3 regions of the Halomonas sp. CSM-2 genome follow, and region 2 is predicted to be linked to each of the others. Evidence: predicted binding sites of a transcription regulator. Region 2 holds the regulator's gene; each other region holds the start of a gene.
What was found. The regulator LexA, encoded in region 2, represses DNA repair genes until DNA is damaged. The targets are predictions, from matches to a motif close to TACTGTNTANNTANACAGTA.
Positions count from the first base shown of each region.

Region 1: the regulator LexA is predicted to act here: its motif matches at 3,003-3,022, upstream of recN (DNA repair protein RecN).
Region 3: the regulator LexA is predicted to act here: its motif matches at 4,741-4,760, upstream of B7L15_RS15810 (PA0069 family radical SAM protein).

Region 1 covers NZ_NBYR01000030.1:866-9,933, reverse strand. Annotated here, with positions in the region: gene B7L15_RS18255 (RnfH family protein) at 1-158, shown strand, start outside; gene B7L15_RS18250 (outer membrane protein assembly factor BamE) at 176-619, opposite strand; gene fur (ferric iron uptake transcriptional regulator) at 692-1,144, shown strand; gene recN (DNA repair protein RecN) at 1,281-2,954, opposite strand; gene grpE (nucleotide exchange factor GrpE) at 3,152-3,790, shown strand; gene dnaK (molecular chaperone DnaK) at 3,914-5,848, shown strand; gene dnaJ (molecular chaperone DnaJ) at 6,025-7,176, shown strand; gene B7L15_RS18220 (DMT family transporter) at 7,265-8,164, shown strand; gene B7L15_RS18215 (ABC transporter ATP-binding protein) at 8,142-8,891, opposite strand; gene B7L15_RS18210 (FecCD family ABC transporter permease) at 8,885-9,068, opposite strand, start outside.
Region 2 covers NZ_NBYR01000013.1:128,368-139,109, forward strand. Annotated here, with positions in the region: gene B7L15_RS12805 (uracil-xanthine permease family protein) at 1-553, shown strand, start outside; gene mobB (molybdopterin-guanine dinucleotide biosynthesis protein B) at 581-1,144, shown strand; gene moaC (cyclic pyranopterin monophosphate synthase MoaC) at 1,149-1,955, shown strand; gene moaE (molybdopterin synthase catalytic subunit MoaE) at 1,958-2,410, shown strand; gene B7L15_RS12825 (ribonuclease J) at 2,438-4,033, opposite strand; gene purU (formyltetrahydrofolate deformylase) at 4,295-5,149, shown strand; gene lexA (transcriptional repressor LexA) at 5,146-5,811, opposite strand; gene B7L15_RS12840 (TetR/AcrR family transcriptional regulator) at 6,114-6,791, shown strand; gene B7L15_RS12845 (L,D-transpeptidase) at 6,769-7,293, shown strand; gene nagZ (beta-N-acetylhexosaminidase) at 7,352-8,377, shown strand; gene B7L15_RS12855 (hypoxanthine-guanine phosphoribosyltransferase) at 8,410-8,988, shown strand; gene ppsR (posphoenolpyruvate synthetase regulatory kinase/phosphorylase PpsR) at 9,000-9,833, opposite strand; gene ppsA (phosphoenolpyruvate synthase) at 10,061-10,742, shown strand, end outside.
Region 3 covers NZ_NBYR01000019.1:39,401-50,142, forward strand. Annotated here, with positions in the region: gene pfkB (1-phosphofructokinase) at 1-958, shown strand, start outside; gene B7L15_RS15800 (PTS fructose-like transporter subunit IIB) at 955-2,697, shown strand; gene pgi (glucose-6-phosphate isomerase) at 2,866-4,539, shown strand; gene B7L15_RS15810 (PA0069 family radical SAM protein) at 4,777-5,862, shown strand; gene B7L15_RS15815 (winged helix-turn-helix domain-containing protein) at 5,903-6,208, shown strand; gene B7L15_RS15820 (DUF2797 domain-containing protein) at 6,215-7,060, opposite strand; gene B7L15_RS15825 (YeaC family protein) at 7,044-7,328, opposite strand; gene B7L15_RS15830 (rhomboid family intramembrane serine protease) at 7,343-8,188, opposite strand; gene B7L15_RS15835 (metallophosphoesterase) at 8,437-9,453, opposite strand; gene B7L15_RS15840 (NAD(+) kinase) at 9,456-10,364, opposite strand; gene B7L15_RS15845 (carboxylate/amino acid/amine transporter) at 10,478-10,742, opposite strand, start outside.

The DNA.
Region 1 (9,068 bases), on a different contig from region 2:
ACGCGCCGTTGGGCATCTTCGGTCAGGCGCTACGCGATCCATCGCGGTATGAAGTCGCCCCTGGCGATCGGATTGAGGTTTACCGGCCATTGCTGATTGACCCCAAGGCCGCTCGCCGTGAACGTGCAAAACGCCAGGCGAGCGGGAGCTCCGATTAAGACGACGACTCGCGTCATCAATTGGTGGTATTGGGCGTTGTGTTTTGCCTCGGCTCGTTAGGGATCGCTTCAGTGGGATCGGTGATGTCCGGTGCCGGCCCGCTAGTGGTGTCGGCCTCCAGAGGGAGGTCCTCAGATAAATCGCCTTCCTGATCGATATTGGCAAGCCGCCCCTGGTCATCAAATGTCAGCGTGACACGCCGCTGTTCAACCCCTGCGTAAGCTTTGTCGAGCCGGAACACGTAATCCCACTCGCGAGCATCAAAGGGCGCTTCAAGCAGTGGGCGGCCCATCACATAGGTCACCTGTTCCTGGGTCATCCCCGGTTGCAGTTGGTCGACCATTTCCTCGGTGACCAGGTTGCCTTGCGGGATGTCGCGTTTATACACGCCAACGTAGCTACAGCCGCTGATCACGGCAATGGAGACGGAAAGCGTAATGATTCGAGTCAATTTTTGCATTTGAGCCTATTCTTCACTATCGTGGTTTCGGTCGATCATACCCGACCTAACCTGTTACTGCGAAGAGCAACCATGGCCGATAAGAACCATGAATTACGTAAAGCCGGGCTGAAAGTGACCCTGCCGCGCGTCAAAATCCTGCAGATTCTCGAAACTGCATCGGGTCAGCACCACCTTAGCGCAGAAGAAGTGTATAAAACACTGATAGATGCGGGCGAAGATGTGGGGCTGGCAACTGTCTACCGTGTGCTGACTCAGTTCGAGTCGGCGGGCCTCGTGATTCGTCATAATTTCGATGGCGGCCACGCGGTATTCGAGATGACGCAAGAAGATCACCATGACCACATGGTGTGTCTGGAAAGCGGTGAAATCGTTGAGTTCGTTGACGAGATCATTGAGCGACGCCAGCAAGAAATCGCTGAAGAGCACGGCTATGAATTAGTTGACCATGCGTTGGTGTTATACGTGCGCCCCCGAGGATCGGACGTAACACGCCAGGACAGCGGGCCGACTAATAAGAAATAGGGGCTACCCCTAGCTCAGGCTTTGATGCACGCCCTAATGCCTCTAGGCTGCCTGGCTTAAATACCAGGCGGCCTGGGGGCGTTTTATTGCGCGCTTGAAATACACGGTTGCCCAGCAGCCCTTCAGCCCGCCATCGTCAGTGGGGCTGGCGCTGGCTGGCATTGAGCATTTCACGGGCATGGGCCAGGGTTTGGTCCGAGAGTTTGACGCCGCCCAGCATGCGGGCCAGCTCGCTGACCCTGCCCTGTTCATCCAGCAGGGCCATGTGCGTCAGGGTGGTATCGCGCCGGGCGTGTTTCTCAATGTGCAGGTGCTGGTGAGCCTGGGCGGCCACCTGAGGCAGGTGGGTGACCGTCATTACCTGGCCGTTTTCACCCAGCTTGCGGAGCAGCTGGCCGACAATCTCTGCAGTGGCACCGGAAACCCCGACGTCGACTTCATCAAACACCAGGCTTGGTATGGTTGAGTGAGACGCGGCGACGACCTGGATAGCCAGGCTGATGCGCGAAAGCTCACCGCCAGAGGCAACTTTGGTGAGCGGTCTGGCGGGCTGTCCGGGGTTGGCGCTGATTAAAAAGTGAACCTGATCGACGCCTTCCGCCGCAGGTGTATCCCTGGGCGTGACCTCCACTTCAAAGCGTGCCTTGCCCATGGCCAGGAAACTTAGCTGCTGCTGGACCTCCTTCCCCAAACGGACGGCGGCTTTCTGGCGTCCCTCGCTCAGGTGCTTGGCGTCACGTCGATAGCGCTCGCGAAGTTCCGCTACCTGGGCACCCAAGGCCTCGATGTCGTTCTCGCTGTTATCCAGTTCGGCCACTTCCCGGCTCAACTCCGCATGCAGTGCACAAACCTCTTCGGGTGCCACATGGTGCTTGCGGGCAATACGGTGCACGTCCGCTAAACGCTCTTCCACCCACGCCAAGCGCTCGGGGTCGAGTTCGGTGGTGCTGGCGAGACGGTTGAGCTCGCTGGCGGCCTCTTCGACCTGAATGCGCGCGTCGCTGAGCATCGCCAGAGTGTTAAATAACGTGCCCTTATCGCTGCCCGGCAAGGCGCTTAAATGTGTATAAGCCTGGTTGAGCAACGATAGTGCTCCCCCCTCGTCGCTGGCGCAGCAGTCAGCAGCAAACTGCGTTTCGCGGAGTGTTTCATCGGCGTGGGCCAGGGAGTGTTGTTCTTCTTCAAGGGTTTGCAGTTCGCCTTCAGCAAGGCCCAACTGATCGAGCTCCTCCACCTGATAGCGCAGCAGCTGTCGCTTGGCTTCTACCTCGCTGCCGGCTTCCTTGCGCTGCTTGAGGCGACGGTTGGCGCTGCGCCAGTCACGGTACGTCTCGGCCAGCTGCTGGGCGGTGTCGCGAAGGCCCGCATAATCGTCGAGTAGTGCGAGATGGGTTTCTTCGCGCATCAGCGCCTGGTGGGCGTGCTGGCCGTGAATCTGCACCAGGTGTTCCCCAAGCGCTTTGAGGTCGCTGATCGTGGCCGGTTGTCCGTTGATCCATGCTTTGGAGCGCCCGCTTGCCGTTACCACCCGCCTTAACAGGCATTCGTCACTGGGCAGTTCGCGGCTGCTAAGCCACTCGCTTGCCGCGGGCAAATGCTGAATATCAAAACGCGCTGAGAGGTCAGTGCGTTCGCTGCCATGGCGCACGCTGCCTGCGTCGGCGCGTTCGCCCAGGCAAAGGCCCAGTGCGCCGAGCAGAATCGATTTGCCGGCCCCGGTCTCGCCGGTAATGGCGGTCATGCCATGGGTCAGGTCGAGTTCCAGGTGCTCAACGATCGCGTAATCTCGAATGGCAAGCTGAGTCAACATGAGGGCCTCCTGAGGCGCAGCGGAACGAGCGTAGTCAATGCGTCTGAATATTGTTGTTTTATACAGTAGTCGAAAACACGCTTCAATGCCCACTTGAGATGGCTTTTATGGTCCCCATATACGGTGCAGAGCCAATTTACGTTGCTATTTATTATTTGGGCGTATCGCACGCCTCTCGAACGTTGCAGGAGCTAGGCATGGCAAAAGAACCGCAAACCCCGATGGACGACGAGCTGGCTCGCCACGAGCAGGAAGCAGAGACGCCGGAGCAAGAAGCTGAAGATCGCTTGGTTGAAGGCGAACTGGAAGGCCTTGTCAATGACGATGAAACCGTCGTCGATCGTGTCGAGGATGAGGCTGAAGTCGATGCGCTGGCCGCCAAGGTGCAGGATCTGGAGCAGCGTCTGGCAGAAGCCCAAGATCAGTCGCTAAGAGAAGCCGCCGAAGCGCAAAACGTGCGCCGCCGGGCGGAGCATGAGGCTGAAAAGGCGCGCAAATTCGCCTTGGAGAAGTTTGTTAAAGAGCTTCTGCCGGTCATCGACAGCCTGGAAAAAGCGCTTGAGTCGATGCAGGAAGACGCCTCCGAGGTTCATCGCGAAGGGGTCTCGATGACCCTGAAGATGCAGCTGGATGTGCTGAGCAAGTTTGGCGTTGAAAGCATCGATCCCCAGGGCGAGCCGTTTGACCCACAGGTCCACGAAGCCATGGCGATGGTGCCGAACCCTGAGCAGGAGCCAAATACGGTCATGGAGGTCATGCAGAAGGGTTACTTGCTGAACGGACGCCTGGTCCGCCCGGCCATGGTCGTGGTCAGTCAGAAAGCGAGTGAGTCATAACGCAGTAAAGGCCTAAAAAGGGCCTTGAAAAGTCTCAGGTGGCCCCCAGATAAAGGGGCAACCCCGCGGGAAATCCCGCAACCAGTTTGATGTATTGAAACAACCGAATACGAGGTTCTTATTATGGGACGCATTATTGGTATTGATTTGGGCACCACAAACTCCTGTGTATCGGTGCTCGATGGCGACAGTGCAAAAGTCATTGAAAACGCAGAAGGCGGCCGTACGACGCCGTCCATCATTGCGTACACCGAAGACGGTGAGACGCTCGTCGGTCAGGCGGCCAAGCGCCAGGCGGTGACCAATCCTGAAAATACGCTTTACGCTATCAAGCGCCTGATTGGCCGTCGTTTCAAAGACGACGTTGTTCAGAAAGATATCAAGATGGTGCCGTACAAGATCACCGAAGCCGATAACGGTGATGCCTGGGTAGAAGTGAAAGGCCAGAAAATGGCACCGCCGCAGGTGAGCGCGGAAGTGCTCAAGAAAATGAAGAAGACGGCAGAAGACTACCTTGGTGAAACCGTCACCGAAGCGGTCATCACCGTGCCGGCTTACTTCAATGACAGCCAGCGCCAGGCCACTAAAGATGCAGGGCGCATCGCCGGTCTGGATGTCAAGCGTATCATCAACGAGCCGACCGCAGCGGCGCTTGCCTATGGCATGGACAAGTCACGCGGTGATAAAACCATCGCGGTATACGACCTGGGCGGCGGTACCTTTGATATTTCGATCATCGAAGTCGCCGATGTCGACGGCGAAACCCAGTTTGAAGTGTTGGCCACCAACGGTGACACCTTCCTGGGTGGTGAAGACTTCGATCTGGCGCTGATCAACTATCTGGTTGACCAGTTCAAGTCGGACAGCGGTATTGACCTGTCAGGCGATAACCTGGCCATGCAGCGTCTGAAAGAAGCCGCCGAGAAGGCCAAAATCGAACTTTCCAGCGCCCAGCAGACTGATGTCAATCTGCCCTATATCACGGCCGATAACACCGGTCCGAAGCACCTGAACGTGAAAGTGACCCGCGCCAAGCTGGAGTCGCTGGTAGACGATCTGGTGCAGCGCTCGATGGAACCCTGCAAGATGGCGCTGAAAGATGCCGGCCTGTCGGCCTCCGAGATCGACGACGTTATCCTGGTCGGTGGTCAGACGCGCATGCCGCTGGTTCAGCAAAAAGCCGCTGAGTTCTTCGGCAAGGATGCACGTAAAGACGTCAACCCGGACGAAGCCGTGGCCGTGGGTGCCGCAATTCAGGGCGGCGTTCTGGGTGGCGACGTGAAAGACGTGCTGCTCCTCGATGTAACGCCGCTGACCCTGGGCATCGAAACCCTGGGTGGCGTGATGACGCCGCTGATCGAGAAAAATACCACCATCCCGACCAAGAAGACGCAAACCTTCTCCACGGCGGATGACAACCAGACGGCAGTGACCATCCACGCCGTCCAGGGTGAGCGCAAGCAAGTGTCGCAGAACAAGTCGCTGGGTCGCTTCGACCTTGCCGATATTCCGCCGGCGCCGCGCGGCGTGCCGCAGATCGAAGTGGCCTTCGACCTGGATGCCAACGGTATCCTGAACGTCTCCGCGAAAGACAAGGCGACCGGCAAAGAACAGTCGATCGTCATCAAGGCGTCCAGCGGCCTGACCGAAGACGAGATCGAGCAGATGGTACGCGACGCCGAAGCCCACGCCGACGAAGACAAGAAGTTCGAGGCGCTGGTGCAGTTGCGTAATCAGGCGGACGGCATGATCCACGCCACCCGCAAGACGCTGGAAGAAGCTGGTGACAAGGCGACCGATGACGAGAAGCAATCCATCGAAACCGCGATCACCGAGCTGGAAGAAGCTACCAAAGGCGATGACCAGGAGCTGATCCAGCAGAAACTCGACGCACTCACTGAAGCGTCTGGCCAGCTGGCACAGAAGATGTACGCCGAGCAGGCTGAAGGCGCCGAGCAGCCGGGTGAGGAAGGTGCCGAGCAGGGCAACGCCAAGCCCGATGAAGACGTGGTCGACGCCGAGTATGAAGAAGTCAACGACGATCAGAAAAAGCAGTAAGCGCTCTTTCTGACGAGGTAGGCGGCGACGCGGGGGGCAACTCCCGCGTTGCTGTTTCCACGTCAAAGACGCAAAAAGCTTAATGTGTCGTTAAATACTGTGTCTTAAATACTCTGTCGTTAACACATAGTTAAATGTGCAGTTGAATGCGTAGCTAACCAAGAGGCGTAGGACCCATGTCCCAACGCGATTATTATGAAATCCTGGGTGTCGACAAAGGGGCCGATCAGAAAGAGATCAAGAAGGCCTACCGTCGCCTTGCGCAAAAATATCACCCCGACCGCAACCCGGAAGACGATACTGCCGCGGAAAAATTCCGCGAAGTGTCAGAAGCCTACGAAGTCCTGACCGATAGCGAAAAACGTGCGGCCTACGACCAGTTTGGTCATGCCGGTGTCGATGGCCAGGGCGGTGGCTTTGGTGGCGGTGGTTTCGGCGGCGGTGGCGCTGGCGATTTCAGCGACATTTTCGGCGATGTGTTTGGCGATATTTTCGGCGGTGGCGGCGGGCGTCGTCGTGGTCCCAATGCCCCGGCGCGCGGTTCTGACCTGCGCTATAACCTGGAGTTGGACCTGGAAAATGCGGTCTCCGGTACCACGGTTGATATCCGTGTGCCGCGCCATATTGAATGTGACCGTTGTGACGGCGGCGGTGCTGAACCGGGGTCAAGCAAAGATACCTGCCCCACCTGCCATGGCCACGGCCAGGTGCGTATGCAGCAGGGCTTTTTTGCGGTTCAGCAAACCTGCCCGACCTGCCATGGCTCAGGCCAGCACATCAAGGTGCCGTGTCACAAGTGTAACGGCGAAGGGCGCGTGCGCGAGACCCGGACACTGTCGGTGAAAATCCCGCCGGGTGTGGATACCGGCGACCGTATCCGCCTGAACGCGGAAGGCGAAAGCGGCATCAATGGCGGCCCGCCAGGCGACCTGTACGTCCAGGTGGCCATCAAGCCGCACCATATCTTCCAGCGTGATGGCAAGCACCTGCAATGTGACGTGCCGATCAATTTCGTCGATGCAGCATTGGGCGGTGAGCTGGAAGTGCCGACACTCGATGGTCGAGTGAAGCTGAAGATTCCGCCGGAAACCCAAACCGGCAAGATGTTCCGGCTCAAGGGCAAGGGCGTCAAGCCGGTTCGCGGCGGCGTCCCTGGCGACCTGCTGTGCAAAGTCGTGGTGGAAACGCCCGTCAAGCTCAGCGAGGAACAAAAGAACCTGCTGCGCCAGTTCCAGGAAAGCCTGGACGGAAGCAACAGCCACCATTCACCCAAGAAAACCGGCTTCTTCGACAGCGTGAAGAAATTTTTTGAAGAGATGAAGCCGTAATGTTGGGGAGATAGCCAACCGTCGGCTGTTAAGCGCAAAAACCCTCGGTCCGCCGGGGGTTTTTGCTGTATGGGGAGTGCTGCGCATCATGGATAACCTTCAGGATAGGCCCGTAACAGGGATTTTGCTCAGGGTCCTGTCAGGTCTTCTGTTTACCGGCATGCTGGTAAGCATCAAGGCGGTCAGCGATGCTGTGCCGGTCGGCCAGTCGGTGTTTTTTCGCTCGCTGTTTGCGTTGTTGCCGATCGTGGTGTTTCTGGCCTTGCGCCATGAATTCCCTCGTGGCCTGGCAACGCGTCGTCCGCTGGGTCATGCTCTGCGCTCGGGGTTGGGAGCGGCGGCCATGTTCGCCTCCTTTGCGGCGGTCGCGATATTGCCGGTTGCCGAGGCCACGCTGCTCGCTCAACTGACACCAGTGTTCATGGCGGTAGGCGGGATATTGCTGCTGGGTGAGCGGTTTTCGCTCTATCGAGCAGGGGCGATTGTATTAGCGCTCAGCGGAATGGCGGTATTGGTGCTGCCTGGGTTGGGCAAGGATGGGGCGCATGGCCAGGTGGCCGGCTATGCGCTGGGCGCGCTTAGCGCCTTGTTAACGGCAGGGGCGCTGTTGACCGTTCGGCGGATTTCACGCACGGAAACGGCGGGTTCCATCGCGTTCTATTTTATTCTGGTGTCGTCGTTGGCAGGCCTTGCAACCCTGCCATGGGGCTGGGCGGCGCTTAGCCCGGTCGAGTTTGGGCTGCTGGTGCTCTCGGGCCTGTTTGGCGGGGCGGCGCATATCGCGATGACGCTGGCATTACGCTACGCGGAAGCGTCCCGTCTGGCACCCTTTGAGTATATTGCCCTGGTTTGGCCCGTATTGGCGGATTGGATGTTGTTCGGGATACCTGTCTCGAGTGCCTTTCTGCTGGCACTACCGCTGATGCTGAGCGGGGTGGCGCTGGCCGCCATGGAAGGGCGGCGGCTTAAATGGCCTCTTCGACGATAAGCTGCGGGCTGCCTTTTGAGCAGGGCTCGATCCGCGCATTGACCCGATAAACGGATTGCAGCAGCGAGGGCGTGATGACGTCCTCCGTGGGACCGCAGGCAATCAGGCGGCCATGTTCGAGGACCATGGCGGCATCGCTGAAGCGCAGCGCATGGCCCAGGTCATGCAACGCCACCAGAATGAGCATCTGGCGCTCATTGGCCAGCCGCCTTAGCACACCCAGCAGGCTAATCTGGCGGTTAAGGTCGAGCGCCGAGGTGGGCTCGTCGAGCATCAGAATCTCGGGCTCCTGGACCAGCGCCTGGGCGGCACTGACCAGTTGGCGCTGCCCACCGCTCAGGTCGCCGATATCACGCTCGCCAAGCACGGCAATGTTCAGCTCATCAAGGGCGCGATCAACCTGGGCCAGGTCCTCGTTTTGCACTTTCAGGCTGCGTCCCTGCATGCGCGCTAACAGTACCGACTCATACACCGTCAGTACAGCTCTTGCCCCCGTGTCCTGGGGCATATAGGCCACGGGCCGCTCGGCACTGGTACCGCTGATAGTGACCTCGCCGTCACCTTTCAATAGGCCCAGGATGCGGCGAAAAAGGGTCGATTTACCGGCGGCGTTAGGCCCCAGCAGGGCGACCATCTGCCCACCCTGAAAGGCTGGTGTCGTAATGTCCTGGATAATGGGAGTACGCCCGTAGCGGGCGGAAACATGAGTCAGCTGTAGGGTTACCATGACGCCTTCTTGTGGTTAAGCACGAGAAATAGAAAGAAGGGAATGCCCACCAGTGAGGTAATGATACCAATGGGGATGATGGTGCCGGGGATGATGATTTTGGAAATCACGGACCCGACGGAAAGAATCAGCGCGCCACACAGCGCCGAGCCGGGCAGGAAGAAGCGCTGGTCTTCG
Region 2 (10,742 bases):
CATCGCGCCGGCGGTGGAGCATATTGGTGACATGGTGGCCATCGGATCGGTGACCCGGCGTAATTACCTTGAAAAGCCGGGGCTGCACCGAACCTTGCTGGGGGATGGCCTGGCGACGACAGCGGCCGCTTTATTCGGCGGCCCGCCTAATACCACCTATTCAGAGGTGACCGGGGCCGTCACTCTGACCCGGGCTTTCAACCCGCGCTATATGGTGGTGGCCGCAGTGCTGGCCATATCGCTGGCGTTTATTGCCAAGCTGGGTGCGCTGCTGCAAACCATCCCAGGCCCTGTCATGGGGGGAATCATGACCCTGCTGTTTGGCTCTATTGCGGTGGTGGGTATGAATACGCTGGTCAGGGCAGGACATTCATTGACCGCGCCGCGTAATCTGGTCGTTGTGTCATTGATTCTTGTCTTTGGCATTGGTGGCATGCAGGTTGGCGGTGGTCAGTTTACGCTGCAAGGCGTTAGCCTGGCGGCGTTGGTTGGGATTGTGTTGAACTGGTTGCTGCCTGACGAGCCACAAGATGAACCTGATCATGCCCATTAACCTTTCTTCATTGGGAGCCGAGCGTTTATGCCGTTAGATTCATCGCTACCCTTTCCCGTGCTGGGAATTGCTGCCTGGAGTGGGACTGGGAAGACGACGCTGCTTGAGCAGTTGTTACCGCGGCTGCGGGCAGAGGGTATCCAGGTAGCGGTGATCAAGCACGCTCATCATCGGTTTGATGTCGATCAGCCGGGAAAAGATAGCTATAAGCTACGTAGTGCAGGCGCTACGCCCATGCTGATTGCCTCGAGCCAACGCCTGGCACTGATGCAGGAAACGCCAGACGGCGAAGAGCCGGATTTAAATCAGTTGTTGGCAATGGTGGCCGTGCATCAACCTGACCTGGTGCTGGTAGAAGGCTTTAAAGCTTGGCCACTGCCCAAGCTGGTGCTTTATCGTGAGGGGATAGGTGATGCGCAAATCCTGCAGAGTCAGGGTGTCGAAGCCGTCGCCCTTCAGGGGGCTTCTCCCATCTCTCTGTCGGCCACGACGACGCAACTGGCACTCGATGATAGCGACGGGATTGCACGCTGGATAATCGATTGGATGGCGGGCCAACGGCTCAATGATGTTTCACGCACTGATAGGTGACCCCATGCAGTTAACGCATCTCAATAGCCGCGGCGAAGCCCGCATGGTGGATGTTGCAGACAAACAGGAAACGCGCCGGGAAGCGGTGGCTTCCGGTCGTATTGTGATGCAACCCGCTACCCTGAAACAGCTCAGCGAGGGTGCTTTACCCAAGGGTGATGTGTTGGCCACCGCCCGTATTGCGGGAATCCAGGCAGCAAAGCGCACCCATGAATTGATCCCGCTGTGCCACTCGCTGGCACTTTCCAAAGTGGCCATAGAGTTTGATGTCGACCCCGATGAAAGCTGTGTTCATGTGACCGCGAACTGCCGGTTGAATGGCCGCACAGGTGTCGAGATGGAAGCGTTGACGGCCGTCTCCGTGGCCTGTTTAACGCTTTACGATATGTGCAAGGCGGTCGACAAAACCATGCGCATCGACGCGGTGCAACTGGATAGCAAAAGCGGTGGTCAGCGGGGAGATTATCAGCGCGAAGAAGCGCCTGAAACGGCGACGCCGATTGTAACGGGTCAGGGAACAGCCGGCGAAGTGAGCCTGGGCGGGCGCTGTCATTCGCCCTGCGTGCTGGTCAAGTTTCTTGCCGAACTACGCGAGCAGTTGGGTGAAAATGAGCGGGTAGTGACTTTCGATCAACTCGAAAGCCGCGATATAGCGGGCCTCAAAGTAGCGCTGGCGACTCAGGATGAACGTTTTCAGCTGTTGCAGGACCAGCGCACGCTATGTGCCATCAATCAGGTCATGGCCAATGATGATGCGCGAATTACCGACGATGACGAGGTTGCTTTCTTTCCGCCGGTCACCGGGGGCTGAAAATGGACATTACCATCCGCGTTCAAGAGGCGCCTTTTGACATGGCGTATGGCTATGAAGCCAGCATTGGGGGCCGCACGGATATTGGCGGCGTCGTCAGCTTTACCGGCCTGGTGCGTGATTTTAACGAAACACCCGATGTCACGGGATTGACCCTGGAGCATTATCCAGGCATGACCGAGTCAACCTTACAGCGTATTGCGGAAGAGGCGGGAGAACGCTGGGCACTAAGCGCCGTTACGATTATTCACCGTGTCGGCCACATGCGCCCCGGCGATGCGATCGTCAGAGTGCTGGTAGCGAGTGCCCATCGTCGCGAAGCCTTCGAAGCCTGCGATTTCATCATGGACTGGCTAAAGACTCAGGCACCGTTCTGGAAGAAAGAACATGGTCGCCACGGGGACTACTGGGTCAAGGAACGCCACTCGGATATCGAGGATGCTGCCCGCTGGTAGTCTCCGGGGAGCCAGCTTTGGGGTCGGCTAATCGTCCGCCACTGTCGCTGGCAGCTCGCTGGCCATAATCTGCAGGTGTACTTCAGGTAAATGCTGCAGCCGTTCTGCCAGCCAGGCAATCAAGCGGGGCTGAAGGCCCAGGCGCAGATCCGCCAACGTGTCGGCGTGGAGTTCGGCAAGCTGATCATCCAGCCATTCGCTGAAACTGTCCTCGTCGAATGAATTGGCACTTGTATTGTCCAGCATCAGGCGCCCGACGCGCGCCCACCCGGTTTGAGTGGCGGTCACCGGTAACGCAAGATAGAGGCTGCCGCGTCGTGGGAGGGTGCTGTTTTCGCTCTCCAGTCCAGGGTGGGGTACTACGCTGTTCTGGCTGACGATGCATGGCGGTTGCGGGTAGTGCTGCTCGTGATGCAGTCCCTGCTGATCGAAGCGGATCAAGTCGCCATTGACCGGCGCCAAGGGGGCTTGAATACCCAGGGACGCGGCCAGCTGCTGGTGGGCCTGTTGATGAAGGCTTTCACCATGAACCGGCAACAGGTGGCTTGGCGTCAGCCATTGATAAAAGCGGGTGATTTCGTCCTGTGCCGGATGTCCGGTCGCGTGAAGTTGCGGATGACTGAACTCATCGAATAGCTCGACGCCCAACTGCTGCAGGCGCTTTTTCAACTGCCCGATGGGTCTCTCGTTACCCGGAATGGCCTTGGCGGAAAAAATCACGTTGTCACCAGGCTGTAAATCCACGTGAGGATGACGCCCCTGGGCAAGTCGCTGCAGGGCGGCGCGTGGCTCACCTTGGCTACCGGTGGCAATGACCACGACTTCATCGGGCGGCAAATAACCCAGGTCATGGGCGGGCACGATGGCAGGAAAATCGTCCAGATAGCCGAGGCCGCGTGCGACACCCACCATGCGCTCCATCGAGCGCCCCATCAGGCTGACGCGCCGCCCGCACTGGTAGGCGGCACGGCCAATCGCCAACACCCGGGCGAGATTACTGGCAAAGCAGGAGACAATGATCCGGCCTTCGCAGTTGGCGAGCGTCTCGACCAGCGCTTTGGCGACATCGCCTTCGCTGCCTGAGTGGCCGGGTAGAGGGGCATTCGTGGAATCCCCCACTACCAAATCAACCGGCGCTAAGGCCTTGAATTGCGTCTGATCGATCGGCGCGCCGATAATTGGATCAGGGTCGAGCTTCCAATCGCCACTGTGCAATACACGATAGCGACCTGCCATGACCATCAGCGAGCAGCTCTCGGGTATCGAGTGTGGAACCGCCAGGAAGCGCAGGGTGAAAGGCCCGCTTTCCAATGCCTCACCTGGCTCGACCACATGAATGGCGGCGCTTGAGAGCTGATGTTCGGCAAACTTCAGGCGCAACAAGCCTGCCGCCAGCGGCGTTGCATAAATGGGGCATTGCCAGTGGGGCCAGAGCCAGGCGACCGCCCCAATGTGGTCTTCATGGCCGTGGGTGATGTAGAGCGCTTGCGGGGCAATGCCCAGGGCTTTGGGGGTTTCCAGGTTGGGCACCTGGAGTGGCGCATTGGGTAGATCCTGGCGAATCATCATGCCGCAATCCACGACGATCCAGTGATCTTCGTACCCATACAGCGTCAGGTTCATGCCAATTTCCCCGCAGCCGCCTAACGGCAAGAGGCGTAAGGGAGGGCGACGACGGGGACGAATATGAACGCGCGGTGGATGCATCAGATTAATAAAGCCTAGAAAGTAATTGGTTAACTATACGGGATGGGGCGGGCGGCTAACAATCACTGCCATTAAGGGCGGTGATTGCGAGCGCTTCATTCGGTACACTAGACGTTTGTTTAATGCCAGCGGACGGCCCGATCATCGTCGCCCGGCAAACCGTGAAGAGTAATGACTATGTCGCATTTTTATCGTTTGGTGGTGTCCTGCCCGGACCAGGTGGGGATCGTCGCGAAGGTATCGAGTTTTATCGCGGACCAGGGAGGGTCGATTACCGAGGCCAGCCAGCATTCCGATCTGGAAACCGGGCGTTTTTTCATGCGCTACGAAATATTGGCGGATTCGCTGGGTATGTCGGCAGAGGCATTACGTTCAGCCTTCGAGCCGGTGGCGGAGCGGTTTGACATGGACTGGGCGCTGGTCGATACCCGGAAACGGCAGCGGGTTGTCCTGATGGTTTCGCGAGAATCCCATTGCCTTGTCGATTTGCTTTACCGCTGGCAGGTGGGTGAGCTGGACTGCGATATCGTGGGTGTGATTTCCAACCATGACGACATGCGTTCGTTAACGGAATGGTACGGAATACCATATCACCATGTGCCGGTGGATCCGGCAGACAAGACAGCGGCCTTTGAGCAGGTGCAGGCGCATATTGATGATGCCCGGGCCGACAGTATCGTGCTGGCTCGCTACATGCAGATATTACCGCCAGCGTTGTGTGAACGATATGCGGGGCAGGTCATTAATATCCACCACAGTTTTCTGCCGTCTTTTGCTGGCGCCAAACCCTATCACCAAGCCTACCAGCGTGGCGTCAAGTTGATAGGGGCTACCTGCCATTACGTGACTCAGGAGTTGGATGCAGGGCCCATCATCGAGCAGGACATTCACCGGGTCAGCCACTGTCATACGCCGACCGATCTGGTACGTTTTGGCCGCGATGTTGAAAAAGCCGTCCTCGCGCGCGGTCTTCGCTGGCATCTGGAAGACCGCGTGCTGGTGCATGGCAACAAGACCATCGTGTTCAGCTAGCCGAGCGCCTGGCCATTGCCACCGCGAATAACGCCGACCCCAACCCCTTCGATATCAAGTGGTTGGGTGCGTAGGTCGATATGGATAGGGTCGAAGTCGGGGTTTTCAGCGATCAGGGTGACGTGATTCCCGTCGCGTTTGAAACGCTTGACGGTGACTTCGTCTTCCAGCCGGGCGACGACAATCTGGCCATCCCGAACGCGCTGGGTGCGGTGGACGGCGAGAAGGTCGCCTTCGAGGATGCCGACGTTCTGCATCGACAGCCCGCGAACGCGCAACAGATAATCTGCTCTGGGCGTGAAGTAGTCGGCGGGCAGGGGGCAGTAGCGATCAATATGCTCAGCGGCCAGGATAGGGCTACCCGCCGCGACTTCGCCAATGATGGGCAGGCCGTTGGCAGGGTCTGCGCCTGAGGCTGGCAGCACGTCTGGCGTTTCCTGGTGCTCCTGGTTGGGCAGGCGTATGCCGCGCGACGTATTGCGAATGATGCGAATGACGCCTTTACGCTCAAGTGCGCGTAAGTGTTCTTCTGCCGCATTGGGCGAACGGAACCCCAGTGCCTTGGCTATTTCAGCCCGGGTGGGCGGATAGCCGAGCTCAGCCATGGTCTTGACAATAAAGTCGAACACGTTTTGTTGACGAACAGTTAATGGCCGCGACATACCAGCCTCCAGATTGAATAAGTGAGCAAGACTGCGTTCCTGTTTACCTATCAGTATGTAGTCAACAGTCAGTATGTAGTTAACAGTATGTGGTTAAGTATACAGCATGTTCTCCTGTCCAGTATATAATGGGGGTAAGGCAGCTAACAAATTGATGTATATGAAGATGCAAAGCGGCGTTGGATAAGGGTTGGGTGTTCAGGTATACGTTGAGAGGTAACAAACGATAACGTAGTATCCTGGTTTGTTTAAAACATCCGTTTTTTATGGCCCGCTTTTTGGCCCGTCTTATGGAGAGCAGCATGGCTCAATCGGATACGGTGACCCGCATTCTGGATACTGCTGAAGTGCTTTTTGCAGAGCGCGGCTTTGCCGAAACCTCTTTACGCAACATCACCAGCAAGGCTCGGGTCAATCTTGCTGCGGTGAACTATCACTTCGGATCCAAGAAGGCGCTCATCCAGGCGGTGTTTGCTCGCTACCTGGATCCGTTTTCCCAACGTTTTCATGGCGCTCTGGACGAACTCGAAGCGCGCTACGAGGGTCGTGACATCCCCCTTGAAGTGCTCCTCGAAACCATGGCCACAACCGTGCTGACGGTGCCTGCCGAACGCAATAGCCTCAAAGTCTTCATGCGTTTGCTGGGGCTTGCGTACAGCCAGGCTCAGGGGCATTTACGACGCTACATCCAGCAGCAATACGGTGATGTGTTCAGCCGTTTCACCGAACTGGTTCGCCGTGCGACACCGGATCTGCCCGACGCTGAGCGCTTCTGGCGGCTACACTTTATGCTGGGTACCGTCATCTTTACGCTTTCGGGACTGGATGCGCTGCGCGATATTGCCGAAAAGGATTACCACCAGCATGTCTCGGTCCGCGACCTGGTTCGCCGACTGCGGCCGGTAGTGGTGGCGGCGATGAACGCGCCATTACCTGATGAGAAGGACATTGAGCACCATGCAGACACCGTCGCTCATTGAAATGCCGCCCCGCGAGGGGCTATGGCTGGAAATCGCCGCCCAGTCGCAGAGCTTGCGCGTCTGGCAAGGCGATATGTGTCGCCATGAGTGTGAAATTTCTACCGGGCGCCAGGGCATGGGTAATCGGCAGGGCAGTGGTCAAACGCCGCTTGGCTGGCACTATATTCGTGCCGCCATTGGTACTGATGCCCCGGAAAACGCGGTCTTTAAAGGCCGCCGCTGGACGGGCGAAGTATTTGACGCCGAGCTGGCGGCGGCGTTTCCCGAGCGAGACTGGATTCTGACGCGCATTCTATGGCTGTGTGGCCTGGAACCGGGGATAAACCGCGGTGGTCAGGTCGACTCCCAGCGACGCTATATTTATCTGCACGGTACGCCGCCGAATGAGCCCATGGGTCAACCAGCCTCTCATGGATGCGTGCGGCTGCGTAATGCAGATCTTCTTTGGCTTTTCGAGCATGCTGGACCTGGAACGCCTGTCTGGTTACACGACAGCCGCTGATCGTTGGACTCCTCGCTAATCATCGTCTAGAGTTAGCGCCTTTTTTGGACACCCCGCTATGACACATCCTTTGGGCTCGGTCATGTTGGACCTTGAAGGGACAACGTTGACCACCGCAGAAAGGCAGTTGTTGAAATCGCCCTCGGTGGGTGGCGTCATCTTGTTTTCGCGCAATGTGGAAGATGCCCACCAGGTCAGAGACCTGTGCAGCGAGGTGCGTAAGCTACGCCCCAACGTGTTGCTGGCAGTGGATCAGGAAGGCGGTCGCGTTCAGCGTATCAAGCAAGGACTGACGCGCCTGCCACCAATGGCTCGGCTGGGTGAGTATTACCAGAAGGATCGTGCGGCGGCTCTGGGGCTTACCCAGGACACCGGTTGGCTCCTGGGCATGGAAATGGCCGCCTGCGGGTTGGATATCAGCTTTGCTCCGGTACTGGATATCGATAGCGGTCTCTCCAGCGTCATCGGCGACCGCAGTTTTGGCTCGGAGGCCACGCAAGTCAGTGAACTGGGTGGCGCGCTGGTAGCCGGGCTGCATGAAGCCGGTATGGCAGCGATCGGCAAGCATTTTCCCGGTCATGGCGGCGTAGCGGCAGACTCGCATCTCGCCTTGCCCGTCGATGACCGGCCTTTTGAGACGCTCAAGCAACACGACCTGGTGCCTTTCAGCACCCTGGCCAAGAAGCTTGATGGTGTCATGCCAGCCCACATTGTGTACTCGGCATTTGACAAGCGACCCGCCGGCTTTTCGCCCAGTTGGCTGGGGATGCTGCGTCAGTCGCTGGGGTTTAAAGGCTGTATCTTTTCCGACGATTTGAGCATGGCCGGCGCCCATAAGGTAGGAGGGCCGCGCGAACGCGCAGCGGCTGCTCTCGCTGCCGGCTGCGACATGTTGCTGGTATGCAATGACCGCGAGGCGGCGCTTGAGGTCGTTGCCGCCGTTCCAACTTCAGCGTCTGTCAGGCCCGGCAAGCTTCGCTACAAACGCGCACGTCCCGATTTGGACGCGCTATCCGCGCTTAGCCGCTGGCGGCGCACGCATGCCCAGTTAGAGGCCATGGCCGCTGATTCACGCAGCAGTTAACGATCGTTTTTACCAAGTAGACTGGAACTTCAATGGCAAAGCTAGACAAAGAAGCGCTCGCATCCCTCGACACCATGCGCGAGCTCATGGACAACGCGGACTGCTTGATTTCCCAGCAGCAGGTGGAGCAGGCGCTGGACCGTATGGCCGAGCAGATCAGTGCGGATCTGGGCGATAAACTACCGGTCTTCTATTGCGTCATGAATGGCGGCTTGATCACCACGGGCCATCTGTTGACCCGGTTGGGCTTTCCGCTTGAGGTCGACTACCTGCATGCCACACGCTACCGCAACGAGACCCGCGGTGGAGAGCTTTTCTGGCGGGTATCGCCGGAGATTCCCATGGCCGGTCGGCATGTCGTTATCGTCGACGACATTCTGGATGAAGGCACAACGCTATCTGCGATTCTGAACTATTGCCAGGAAGCGCAAGCCGCCAGCATTACCACGGCGGTGCTGGTCGATAAACGGCACGATCGCAAGGCAGTACCCGGATTGAAAGCCGACTACTGCAGCCTGGAAGTCGCCGATCGTTATGTCTTTGGCTTTGGTATGGATTACAAAGGCTATTGGCGCAATGCCCCGGGAATCTTTGCCCCCAAGGGCATGTGATCTGAGGCGGTTTAGCGGGGTGAAAAGCGCCGCGCCAACCCGGTTTCAGCAATCATGCGGGTGGATATCTCTTCCACGGAAAAGCGCGTGGCGTCGATAAAAGGAATGTGCAGGCGACGGTATAACGCTTCTGCCTGCTCGATCTCCTGCATGCATTGATCCATCGAACTGTAGCGGCTATTGGGCCTGCGTTCGTTGCGGATGGCGGCCAGACGCCTGGCGTCGATTGTCAGGCCAAACAGCTTGTGCCGGTGTTGAGCGAGCACCGGCGGCAGTTTCAGCATGCCGTCTTCGTCCAGGTCGTCTTCCGTTAGCGGATAGTTGGCGGCGCGAATGCCAAACTGCAAGGCCAGATAGAGCGACGTGGGGGTTTTGCCGCAGCGCGATACCCCGACCAGAATAATATCGGCTTTATCGTACTGATGAGTGCGTGCTCCGTCGTCATTATCCAGTGCGAAGTGCACCGAGTGGATGCGGTCCATATAGACATCGTCGCTGCCAATCGAATGCGTTCGTCCAACGCTGTAGGAAGAGTGCGTGGCGAGCTCCTGTTCGAGTGGCTCCAGAAAGGTGGAGAATATATCCACCTTGAAGCCTGCGGCCTTGCGAATCACATCGCGAATCTTCTGGTCGACGATGGTGTCGATAATGATCGGTCGTTGCCCGTCACGGACCGCCGTTGCGTCAATAATTTCGGCCAGGGCCTCGGCTTTATCCAGGGTGTCGATATAGGGCTTGGTTTGCATGTTGATATCGACATCGCTGAACTGCGCCAGCAGGCTCCTCCCCAGACTCTCTGCGGTAATGCCTGTCCCATCCGAAATAAAAAAAGCCGTGCGCTGCATGGTGTTTGCTCTCCTGAACGTTGCGCATATTGTGTGCCGGGATGACGCTTGGCACAACGGTGCTTGAGTCGCGACTACAACAATTGTTCAAAAATGCCGCCTGTTGTAAAAATCCTCCATGCCCTTCGCTATTAGACCAATGGCGAATACACCGGGGCGGTGCTAGGGTGACCGCATTCATCACTGGCGGTTGTCATGATCGCTGGCCTATTGAGCGAGGGGGTTGCGTGAACAATTACATTCTATGGTTCGATCAACTGGGTATGGCTGACGTCGAACGCGTGGGTGGTAAAAACGCTTCGCTTGGCGAAATGATCTCTAATTTATCCGGAGCGGGGGTCACGGTTCCCGGCGGCTTTGCCACGACGGCCCATGCCTACCGAGAATTTCTTGCCCACGAAGGCCTCAACGAGCGTATCAACCAGACGCTGGCGCGGCTGGATGTTGATGATGTCAAAGCATTGGCCGAAGCCGGTAAAATGATACGCCAGTGGGTGATCGACACGCCGCTACCCCCGACGTTCGAAAGCGAATTACGTAGTGCCTATGAAAGCCTGCAGCAGCGTCACCCAGCGTTGAAGGTCGCGGTGCGTAGCTCGGCCACCGCGGAAGACTTGCCCGATGCTTCCTTTGCCGGCCAGCAGGAAACCTTTCTGAATATCGAAGGGTTCGACAATATCAAACGTGCGGTCCATGAAGTCTTCGCTTCGCTGTTCAATGACCGGGCCATCTCTTACCGAGTTCATCGCGGCTATGCGCATGAAAATGTCGCGCTATCTGCGGGTGTGCAGAAAATGGTGCGCTCGGAAACGGGCGCGTCGGGTGTCATGTTCACGCTGGATACCGAGTCGGGCTTCCGCGATGCGGTCTTTGTGACGGCTTCCTGGGGGCTGGGTGAAACCGTCGTCC
Region 3 (10,742 bases), on a different contig from region 2:
ATGCATTACGCTCAACCCGGCACTGGACCTGGCGTTCAGTCTTGACCAGCTCATTCCAGGGGCGGTTAACCGCCCCCACAGCGCACAGCTGGAAGCCGCGGGTAAAGGCGTCAATGTCGCCCGCGTACTGGCAGGGTTAGGCCATGACGTTACCGTGAGCGGTTTTCTGGGCGCTGACAACGACGCGCCTTTCGCGCTGGCCTTTCAGCACGCCGCCTTGCACGATGACTTTGTGCGCGTAGCAGGGGAAACACGCATCAATGCCAAGCTTGCTGAACAAAGCGGCCGGGTCACCGACATCAACGGGCCCGGCACGCCGATCACCTCAAAGGATCTGCAACGCTTAACGGCAAGGCTGGATGCACATTTATATAACGCCACACCGCCTCACGCCGTCGTGGTGGCGGGCAGTTTACCGCCGGGGCTCAGTCTCGATGACTTTCGTGCTTTTCTAAAGCACCTGAAGGCCAGCGGCGTTCCTCTCTGGGTGGATACCAGCGGCGCGGCACTTAACGCCGCCATTGAGGTAAAGCCCACCGCCGTCAAGCCCAACGAACTTGAGCTTGCACACTGGGCCGGTGCGCCGCTTGAAACCAGCCTTGCGCTGACCCAGGCGGTGCGTCGTCTGCATCAGGGCGGCGTGGAACAGGCGCTTGTTTCTGCCGGCGCCGATGGCGTGCTGTGGGTGAATGCCCAGGGCAGCTGGCAGGCAACGCCACCGTCCGTGACCGCCGTCAACACCGTGTGCGCCGGTGATACGCTCGTTGCGGGCATGCTCCACGGCCTGCTCAGCGGCCACGATCCCGAAACAACCCTTCGTTTTGCCACGGCATTATCTGCCGATGCGGTCCGCCATGTGGGCGTGGGTAACCCCCAGGCCGACGACTTCGACTCACTCCAACAACAGACCCGGGTACGGCGTCTTGACGACACCATCACCGAGGGAGCCACGCTATGAATATTATTCTGATTACCGCCTGCCCCAGCGGCATGGCGACCACCTTCCTCGCCGCCAAGCGGCTGGAGCAGGCTGCAGAACGCCAGGGCTGGCACGCTCATGTGGAAATGCACGGTGAGCTGGCGCCGCTTCAGGCGGCCACCGCCGAGCAGATTGCCAATGCCGACCTGATCGTCGTCGCGGCAGATCATGTGCCCGCGCCCGAGCGCTTTGAAGGCAAGCGGCTTTATCAAGCGCCGATTACCGACGCGCTCCCTGACCCGAGTGGCTTTTTGACCACGGCGAAACGCGATGCGCCGCTTTATCAGGCACCCACCGATGCACCCGCAGCCCGTTCTGCGGCGCCAAGCGCCACTGAAGGACAGAATATTGTCGCCGTGACGGCCTGCCCGACGGGCGTTGCGCACACCTTCATGGCGGCCGAGGCACTCGCCGAAGCCGGCAAAGCCATGGGCCACGCTATCCGCGTGGAAACCCAAGGCTCGGTAGGCGCACAAGATCAGCTGACGGATAAAGAGATCGCTGATGCTGACGTGGTCGTGCTGGCCTGCGACATCGACGTTGACCCTGCCCGCTTTGCGGGCAAGCGCATTTACCGCACTTCCACCGGCAGTGCCTTGAAAAAACCGCGCCCAACACTGGAAGCTGCCCTCGCTCACGCCAGCATTGAAGACGGCAACCAGCCCAGTGCCAGCAGTGAAGGCAAAAGCGTCAAAGAGAAAGGGGTTTACAAGCACCTGCTGACCGGTGTGTCGTTCATGCTGCCGATGGTGGTCGCTGGTGGCTTGCTGATCGCACTGTCGTTTGTGTTCGGTATCAACGCCGCCGAGGAAGAAGGCTCACTGGCCGCCGCGCTGATGAAAATCGGCGGCGGCACCGCCTTCGCGCTGATGATTCCGGTACTCGCCGGTTATATTGCCTACTCGATTGCCGACCGCCCCGGTATCGCGCCGGGCATGATTGGCGGCATGCTGGCAGCCGATATAGGCTCCGGCTTTATCGGCGGTATTCTGGCCGGTTTCCTGGCCGGTTACGTCGCCCTGGCGGTTACCCGCTACGTTAAACTGCCTTCGAGCATTGAATCGCTGAAGCCGATCCTGATTATTCCACTCATCGCCAGCCTGGTGACTGGCCTGGTAATGATCTATATCGTCGGCGAGCCGGTGGCGGGCATTCTTACCGCGCTGACCAGCTTCCTTGAAAACATGGGCTCCACCAACGCCGTGCTGCTGGGCATTCTGCTGGGCGCCATGATGTGTTTCGACCTGGGTGGCCCGGTCAACAAAGCCGCATATACCTTTGGCGTCGGACTTCTGGCCTCGGAAACCTATGGTCCCATGGCGGCGATCATGGCCGCTGGCATGGTACCTGCCATCGGCATGGGCATTGCCAGTCTGGTGGCACGCAATAAATTTTCCGCGCCCGAGCGCGAGGCAGGCAAGGCATCGTTTGTACTCGGCATGTGCTTTATCAGCGAAGGGGCGATTCCGTTTGCCGCCAAAGATCCGCTGCGGGTAATCCCTGCTTGCATGCTGGGCGGTGCCGTTACCGGCGCACTTTCCATGCTGGTAGGCGCTAAACTGATGGCCCCCCACGGCGGCATTTTTGTCCTGCTGATCCCCAATGCCATTACCCCCGTGCTGCTCTACCTGAGCGCGATTGTGGTCGGCTCGCTGATTACCGGTCTGAGCTATGCCATGATCAAACGGGGCGCTACTCAAGTGGCCATTGCCAGCTAAACAATGCCAGGCGGGCCAAGGCCCGCCTTTTTATTGGGCTCGCTATTGGTTTTATTACCGTACAACATGCTTTTGTTCACGATGGTTTGCCACAGCACGCGTTTTATGTAGTATTTTTACACACATAACATCAAGGCAACTCGCCGACCTACAACAACGGACACCGCTATGTTTCAGCTGACCCGCAGTGTGACGTGGCAGGCTCTCGAACGCCTGCGCGACAAAACCGCTAACGATCGCATTCGTGACTATTTCACCAATGACCCGCAGCGCTTTGAAAAAATGAGCCTGCGGGTGGGCGGTCTTTTCCTCGACTACTCGAAGCACCACGTATCCGACGAGGTCAAGGCCAAACTGATCGAACTGGCCGACCACTCCGCCCTCGTCCAGCGCCGAGCCCAGATGTTTTCGGGCGATATCATCAACGTCACCGAAGACCGTCCGGTTCTCCACACCGCGCTTCGCCACCTCGGCGATGATCCGGTATTTGTCGACGGCAAGGACGTGATGCCCGAAATCACCCGTACCCGCGAGCAGATCAAGCAGTTTTCCGAGGCGGTGCGCAGCGGCGAGTGGAAAGGCTATAGCGGCAAGCGCATCAAGGACGTGGTCAACATTGGCATTGGTGGGTCGGACCTGGGCCCCAACATGGCCGTCCGTGCGCTATTGAAGTACCGCCACCCAGAGTTGCACTTCCACTTTGTTTCCAACGTAGACGGCACCCATATTCAGAAGGTGCTGTCGCGTCTCGACCCAGCCACCACGCTGTTCATCGTCTCGACCAAGACCTTCTCTACCCAGGAAACCCTGCTCAACGCCAAGACCGCGCGGCGCTGGTTCCTGGAGAACGCCGGTGAAGACGCCGATGTGGGCGCGCACTTTATCGCTGCCTCCACCAACCGCAAGGCAGCGATGGAATTCGGCATTCGTGAAGAGAATGTGTTCGAGTTCTGGGCCTGGGTCGGCGGGCGTTACTCCATGTGGTCATCAATTGGCCTGCCGATTGCGCTCTCGATTGGCTTTGAGGGCTTCATCGAGCTGCTGGAAGGCGCTCACGAGATGGATAACCACTTCATTGAAGCGCCCTTCTCCGAGAACATGCCCGTGCTGATGGCGCTGATCGGTATCTGGTACATCAATTTCATTGGTGCGGAAACCCAAGCCATCGTGCCTTACGACCAGGCCCTGCACCAGCTGCCTTCGTTTCTCCAGCAGTTGGATATGGAGTCCAACGGCAAGTCGGTGGACATCTTCGGCCATCCGGTGAATTACAAGACCGGCCCGATTGTCTGGGGCCAGACCGGCTCCAACGGTCAGCACGCTTTCTTCCAGTTGCTGCACCAGGGCACGCGCTACGTGCCCATCGACTTTATCGCCTCACTCAAGCCCGAGCCGGGTGTCGAAGACCACCACTTCGCGCTGCTGACCAACATGCTCGCCCAGGCCAACGCCTTTATGGAAGGCAGCCAGGGAGACAGCAAGGAGCTCAGCCAGCATGACCCCTACAGCTGCCCCGGCAACCGCCCATCAAGCACCCTGCTGCTGGACGAGCTGACGCCGAAAAACCTGGGTGCCCTGATCGCGCTCTACGAGCATAAGGTGTTCGTGCAAGGCGTTATCTGGAACATCAACTCTTTCGACCAGTGGGGCGTGCAGCTGGGCAAGCGCATCGCCGGTGAAATCAGCGAACGCATCGACACCAACGCCGCCGACTTCGATGCCTCGACCCAGGGACTGCTGGAGCTGTTGCGCGGCCATTTTCCCGGGAATGGGGGAAGTGAAGACAGCGCCGAAAAAGCCAACGGCGATAAAAAACCACGCGGAAAAAGCGCTAAGCGCTAGCGAATCACGTGCTGGATAACGCGGAACGCCTTGGCTTTAGAGAGCCAAGGCGTTTTGCATTTACCGTCCATACAACCATTTTTCGATATCCCGACCTACCCCACCGCCTGACCTAGCCTGTTTCCCCTGGTTGGCCGGGAAAGGCTGAAGCAACCAAACATGGCTCTATACTCATTCTTGCACACTGGACAAAACGTCATATACTGTATATATAGCCATATATAAACGGGGTGGCAAATGACGGCTTTTCATTACGCTGATGGCAGTTCCTCGGTGCGCAAAGGACGTGGAGCGACGTACGACCCGCATAACCGCTTTGCACCCACCCAAAGCGTTGCGGAAGACGATGGCTGGTGGCGGGAGGAAACATCCACAAGTATCGTAACCGAGGTGCGCGAGGAAGTGAGCAAAAGCGCGCTGTCGTGGAACACCTCGCCGGATTTGCCGTTTGATCGCTCGCTGAATCCATACCGTGGCTGCGAGCATGGATGCGTTTACTGCTATGCCCGCCCTTCCCATGCGTATTGGGATTTATCGCCAGGGCTGGATTTTGAAACCAGGCTGATTGCCCGCAGCGGTTTAGTGGAGCGGTTAACCGACGAGCTGTGCCACCCTAATTACGTATGCCGTCCGATTAACCTTTCCGGCAATACCGACTGCTACCAGCCACTGGAGGCGAAACACCAAACCACCCGTCGCTTGCTTGAGTTGTTATTGGAATGTCGCCATCCGGTCACCATTGTGACTAAAAGCAGCCTGATACTGAGAGACCTGGAGTTGCTTTCGGAAATGGCCGAACACCGTTTGGTGCGGGTTTTTGTCAGCCTTACCAGTCTGGATGCCAACCTGAAACGCACCCTGGAGCCGCGCACGGCGTCGCCTCAAGCCCGTCTGAAAATCATCCGCGAGCTGAATACGGCGGGGATTCCTGTGGGCACGCTGGTTTCGCCGATTATCCCTGGGCTGACCGACCATGAAATTGAGCGGATTCTTGAAGCCGCCAGCCGAGCGGGGGCGCGCACCGCTACCTGGATGCTATTGCGCCTGCCCCATGAAGTGGCGCCGTTATTCGAGGCGTGGCTGGAAGCCCACTACCCCGAGCGGGCTGCCAAAGTGATGAGCTTGATTCGACAGTGCCGTGGTGGGAAGGATTATGACGCCCGCTTTGGCAAGCGTTTCCGCGGTGAAGGGGTGTTTGCCGAAATGATCAGCCAGCGGTTTAATCGTGCCAGCCGCCAGTGGAAGTTGCAGTCCCGCACCGAGCAGGGATTGAATACCCGCGATTTTCGCCCGCCGCGCGCGCAAGGGGATTTATTCTATTAGACTGGGCAGCGTTACTGTCGAACCCCATAAAGGATGCGCCATGCCCGCGCCGTTAAGCAAAACCAAATCGAGCTTTTACCGTCGCCTGTACGTGGCGTACCTGATTGACCAAGGCGCTGCCAGCGTCCCGGCCTTGATTGAGGCGACCGGCATGCCAAGGCGCACCGCGCAAGATACCATTACTTCGCTTGCTGAGTTGGATATCGAGTGTGTGTTCGAAAAGGATAAGGGAGAGCGGCATAACATCGGCCGCTATCAGATACGTGATTGGGGGGCGATTGACCCACGCTGGGTGGCAAGTCACGCCCAATACCTGCAAGAGGCACTGGGCTACCGTGACGCCTAAGCAGTATTAAGCGACGCTAACCTCATAACCGGTAAACTTACGCAGATTGATCACGCCGGTATCCAGCATCAAGTACTGGCCTTTAATCCCCTGCAAGATACCGCTGACCTCCGGCTGCTTGTCAAAGTTGTGCGACATAATCTTGCGTGGGAAGGTCTCCACCGGATAGTGAAAGGCATGGTATTGGCCATCCAGTTCGCGAATGGCATCCGCCCCATACTCGCTTCTAAGTTGCCCAAGGCCGCTGGCGGTTGCGGCCATCAGGCGATCGCGTTCGGCTTTCAGATCAAGCTCCGCAACTTCGCCTTTTAGCATAGCCCGCCAGTTGGTGCGATCACCGACATGTTCCTTGAACAGCATCTCCACAAAGCCTGATTGCTGGCGGGTATCGACTTCCAGAATCGGCAAGGCCTGTATCGCCCCCTGGTCCAGCCAGCGGGTAGGCATTTGCGTTTTACGGGTAATTCCCACTTTCAAACCCGACGAGTTGGCCAGGTAAACGATATGCGGCTGAAAGCAATGCTGCTCTCCCCATTCAGGGTCGCGACAGGTGCCTTGAAAATAATGGCACGTTTCCGGCTTCATGATGCAGGTATCACATTGGGCCAGACGCTTGAAGCAGGGGTAGCAGTAACCCTGGGCAAAGCTTTTCTTGGTTGCACGACCGCAGTGGGTGCAGGCGATAGCACCACTCCAACGCAGCTGTAAAGGCAACCCCAACCGCTCGTTCAAGTCAATGCGGTGTTCACCCGCGCGCAGCTGGTAGCTGACAGGTTGAGCCTGGGTCGGGCCCGGTTCCACCGCCATTTTACGCAAGCACCCCTGCACTACCCCATCAGTCACGCGACGCATCCTTGGCAAGACCGGCCATTTCCGGTGAAACGCCCTGCCCGGTGGCGCCAGCACCACAGGTGCGCTGTTCCAGATACCCGACACGGTTCGCTTCGGGCACGTTGTTTTCCGCTTCATAGCGCATCACGGCTTCCAGACACAACTCGGTCTGCTCAGCCGTGAGGTAGCGTCCATCCGGCCACTTGCGCAGCGATACGGCCTGCTTGAGGCTCTCGTAAATCGCCGGGGTCATCTGGTTGATCATTTTGTCGAAGGTCATGTCGCTCATGCCAAACTCCTCAGTTAAGACCGTAAACGCCGCGCGCTATAATACCAGCCCGTTATCAGGCCGACGATCAATCCGCCAAGATGGGCCTCATTGGCAACATTGCCAAAACCTACCAGCCCGGCCATGTCGGTCATGGTAAACACCATCCAGCCCAGCATGAACACGACGAGCATCTGCGGCACAAAAAAACCGCTTCCCGGAACCCGTCTAGACATCAGCCATACGTGCCCCAGCAAGGCATAAACGACGCCCGACATACCGCCGAATAACACTGTACCCGTCGCGTACTGGGCCAGATTCGCCAACACCCCTGCAACGACCAGCAGCAGGAGCAGCGTCCTTCCGCCCTGTAACGCTTCAACCTGCCGCCCGAAATACCATACCCACATCAGGTTGAAGATCAGGTGCATCCAGCCAAAATGCAGAAACGCTGGCGACAGTAGGCGCCATACCTGGCCGCTGGCCAGCGTCTCCGTCAGCGACCCGTAGGTTAGCTCACCACCCACGATGCCAATCGGCACAATGGTGAGGGCCACAATCAACAGATCACCAAACACACCTATCAGCGCGAAGATCACCAGACTCGCCACCACCATGGCCACGGTAACCGGCAACCGTTTAAGCGTTGAGAATAGCGCCGGGGAATCCACCTTTGAGACCTGCTCCGCTAACTCAAGAGGTTCACCCTGCTGCCAGCGGGCCACCAGCGCGAGAAGCGCTTCACGCTGACCCGGGTCGGCGACCCAGAGCACCTGGGCATCGCCTTCAGCGGTAATCCGGTGCCCAATACGATAACGCCAGAGCGCTTTGCGAAGCGCCTGGGTGTCGACGTCAGGGGGTAAACGCATTACGGGGTGCATAGGCTTCCTTTATGATAACGACATAGGCTTTTCATACAAACGCTAAGCTTGGCAACCCATTGGATAGATCACGCCTGGACGTGGCAATACAGTGGTTATTATTTTCACCAAAAAAAACCGGCGGAGGGGGCCGCCGGGTAAATAGCAAGGGATCATTCAAGGGAACACCTAATCTGACGAGCGGCGGCAGCGTTAGTTCATATGTTTTGCAAAATTTATGTAAATTAATGTAACAACAACAATTCAGCTCAATCATCGTCGTCCTGCAAGGTGTTTAAAACACGTTGCTCTTCTCTGGCGACACGAATCCAGACAAACTGGTCAGCATTCAAGTTTTGTTCGCCATTCCAACGATAGGCAACCAGACGGCCATACTTCACCGCACTGTAATCCAGACAGGCAATGTTCGCGGTGGGTAACGCAGGTATGCCTTCACACCAGTAATGGCCAATAAACAAAGGCGGTTCGTCGGGACCGTAATAACTCAGCGTCTTACGCTCATTTTGGGTAAGCGGCCGCTGTTCTAGATCGCCGGGTAAATTATCGGGCTGGAAGGCAACATCGCCCCAGTACTGTGGCGATGCCGCCCAGAAATGGGTTCGGAAGCTGCGCCGTGTAAACCCATCTCCCGAGTGAATAGCGACATTATCAGGAAGCGATAGATGGCTGCCCCGCGTCAGGCGATCCAGGATGCGGAATGCCTGGGTCGTCGGATCGGTCGAGGCGACAAGAAAATCGTCGTCCATGCAACCATCGGGGTAATCCTGTTTGAACTGCTCTATCAGCTGATGATCCCAGCAGGCGTGTACCACCCGAAAGCCATCCTGTTCGAGAAACAGCGGCAGCGTTTTAAACCACGCCAGCGTATCTTCCCATTCATTGGTGTGGTCGCGGTATTGTTCCAGCGTGTCTTGAATAATCCGGTTGTGACGCGGTGTGTGCTCGCGTAACCAGCGCTGCTGGCTACCCGGCGGTGCCGGGTGAGTATACGCCAGGGCGTTATATTCATGGTTGCCCATGACAATCTGGGCCTCGCCGGACTCGACCATACGCCGGGCTATCGTCACGGCAAGACGGATACGTGGCCCCCGGTCGATAAGATCACCAAGAAATATCACCCGACGCCGCGGGTGGCGATAGACGCCATTGCGCTGGCGATAGCCAAGCTTTTCGAGCAGCGCTGCAAGTGTTGCTCCGCAGCCGTGCACGTCCCCAATCAGATCATAGCCTTCAAACACCGGCTTGGCGGCGACTTGATGAACCATCTTCAGTCTCCCAACCGGTTGCTCCAGCCAAGTTTGCTGCGCAGCACCTCGTAAAAATTATGCCCAATGGGATGCACCAGTTGGACTCGCTCTGGCTTACGCGTAATGACTACAACATCATCCGGTTTGGCAACCGAGCGGGTTTGCCCATCGCAGCTGACGTGGGGATAGGACTGGTTGGTCTCACCGATGTGCAGGCGAATCTCGCTGGCCGCATCAATCACAATGGGGCGGCTTGAAAGCGTATGCGGAAACATCGGCACCAGGGTAATCACATCCAGCTTGGGGTGCATGATCGGCCCACCCCCGGATAACGCATAGGCAGTAGAGCCTGTCGGCGTAGCGATAATCAACCCATCGCTACGCTGGCTGTATACGAACTGGCCATCGATGAAAAGTTCGAACTCGATCATGCGCACCGCTTTGCCAGGATGGACAACGACTTCGTTGAGCGCTTCCCCCGACCCCACCATCACACCGTTGCGATATAACGCCATATCCAGCAGAAAGCGTTCTTCGCGCTCGAACTCGCCGGCCAGCACTTCGCTAACGCGGGTTTCCAGTTCATCCGGGGAGATATCGGTCAAAAACCCCAGCCGCCCGCGGTTAACGCCTAGAATCAGCGTACCGCTATGGCACAGGGTGCGGGCCGCGCCAAGCAAGCTTCCATCGCCGCCGACCACGATCACCAGGTCACACATTTCCCCCAGCGCACGACGACTGGCCTCGGGCTGACCATGGTGCGGGATTACCGTGGCCGTGCGGTCCTCGACCAGCACACGGTAGCGATGCTCAACCAGGTAGTTAACTAAGCGCTGCAGCGAGTCGACGACTTTATCGCTGCCCAGGCGGCCAATTAGCCCGATGGTACTAAATGGCCGCCCTGACTCCTTTGGCGTATTCGATGGCACAGCAGCTTCCTGAACATGATGGGTCGTGAGTCGACACAAGTAAGATCAAGCCATTATGGCCAGAGCAGGCAGCGCGGGCAAATGGACTTACGTGAGTGAAACGTCAACAGGCCCTAGGCAGGGTGTGCCTGCTTGCGCTGCAGCCACCAGTGATTCAGCCACAGCGACGCTGCCATGATCCCCGCGCCGAGCAACAGCCGAGCCACATCGGCTTCACGGTTCCAGATCAACAGGTTGACGGCCAGCCCTGCGGGTACCAGCGCGTTGTTCATGACCGCAAGCGTGCCTGCATCTACCCGCGTGGCACCCTGGTTCCAGGCAAAATAACCGACGCCCGACGCGACCAGTCCAAGCCAGGCCAGCACGCCCCACTGCACG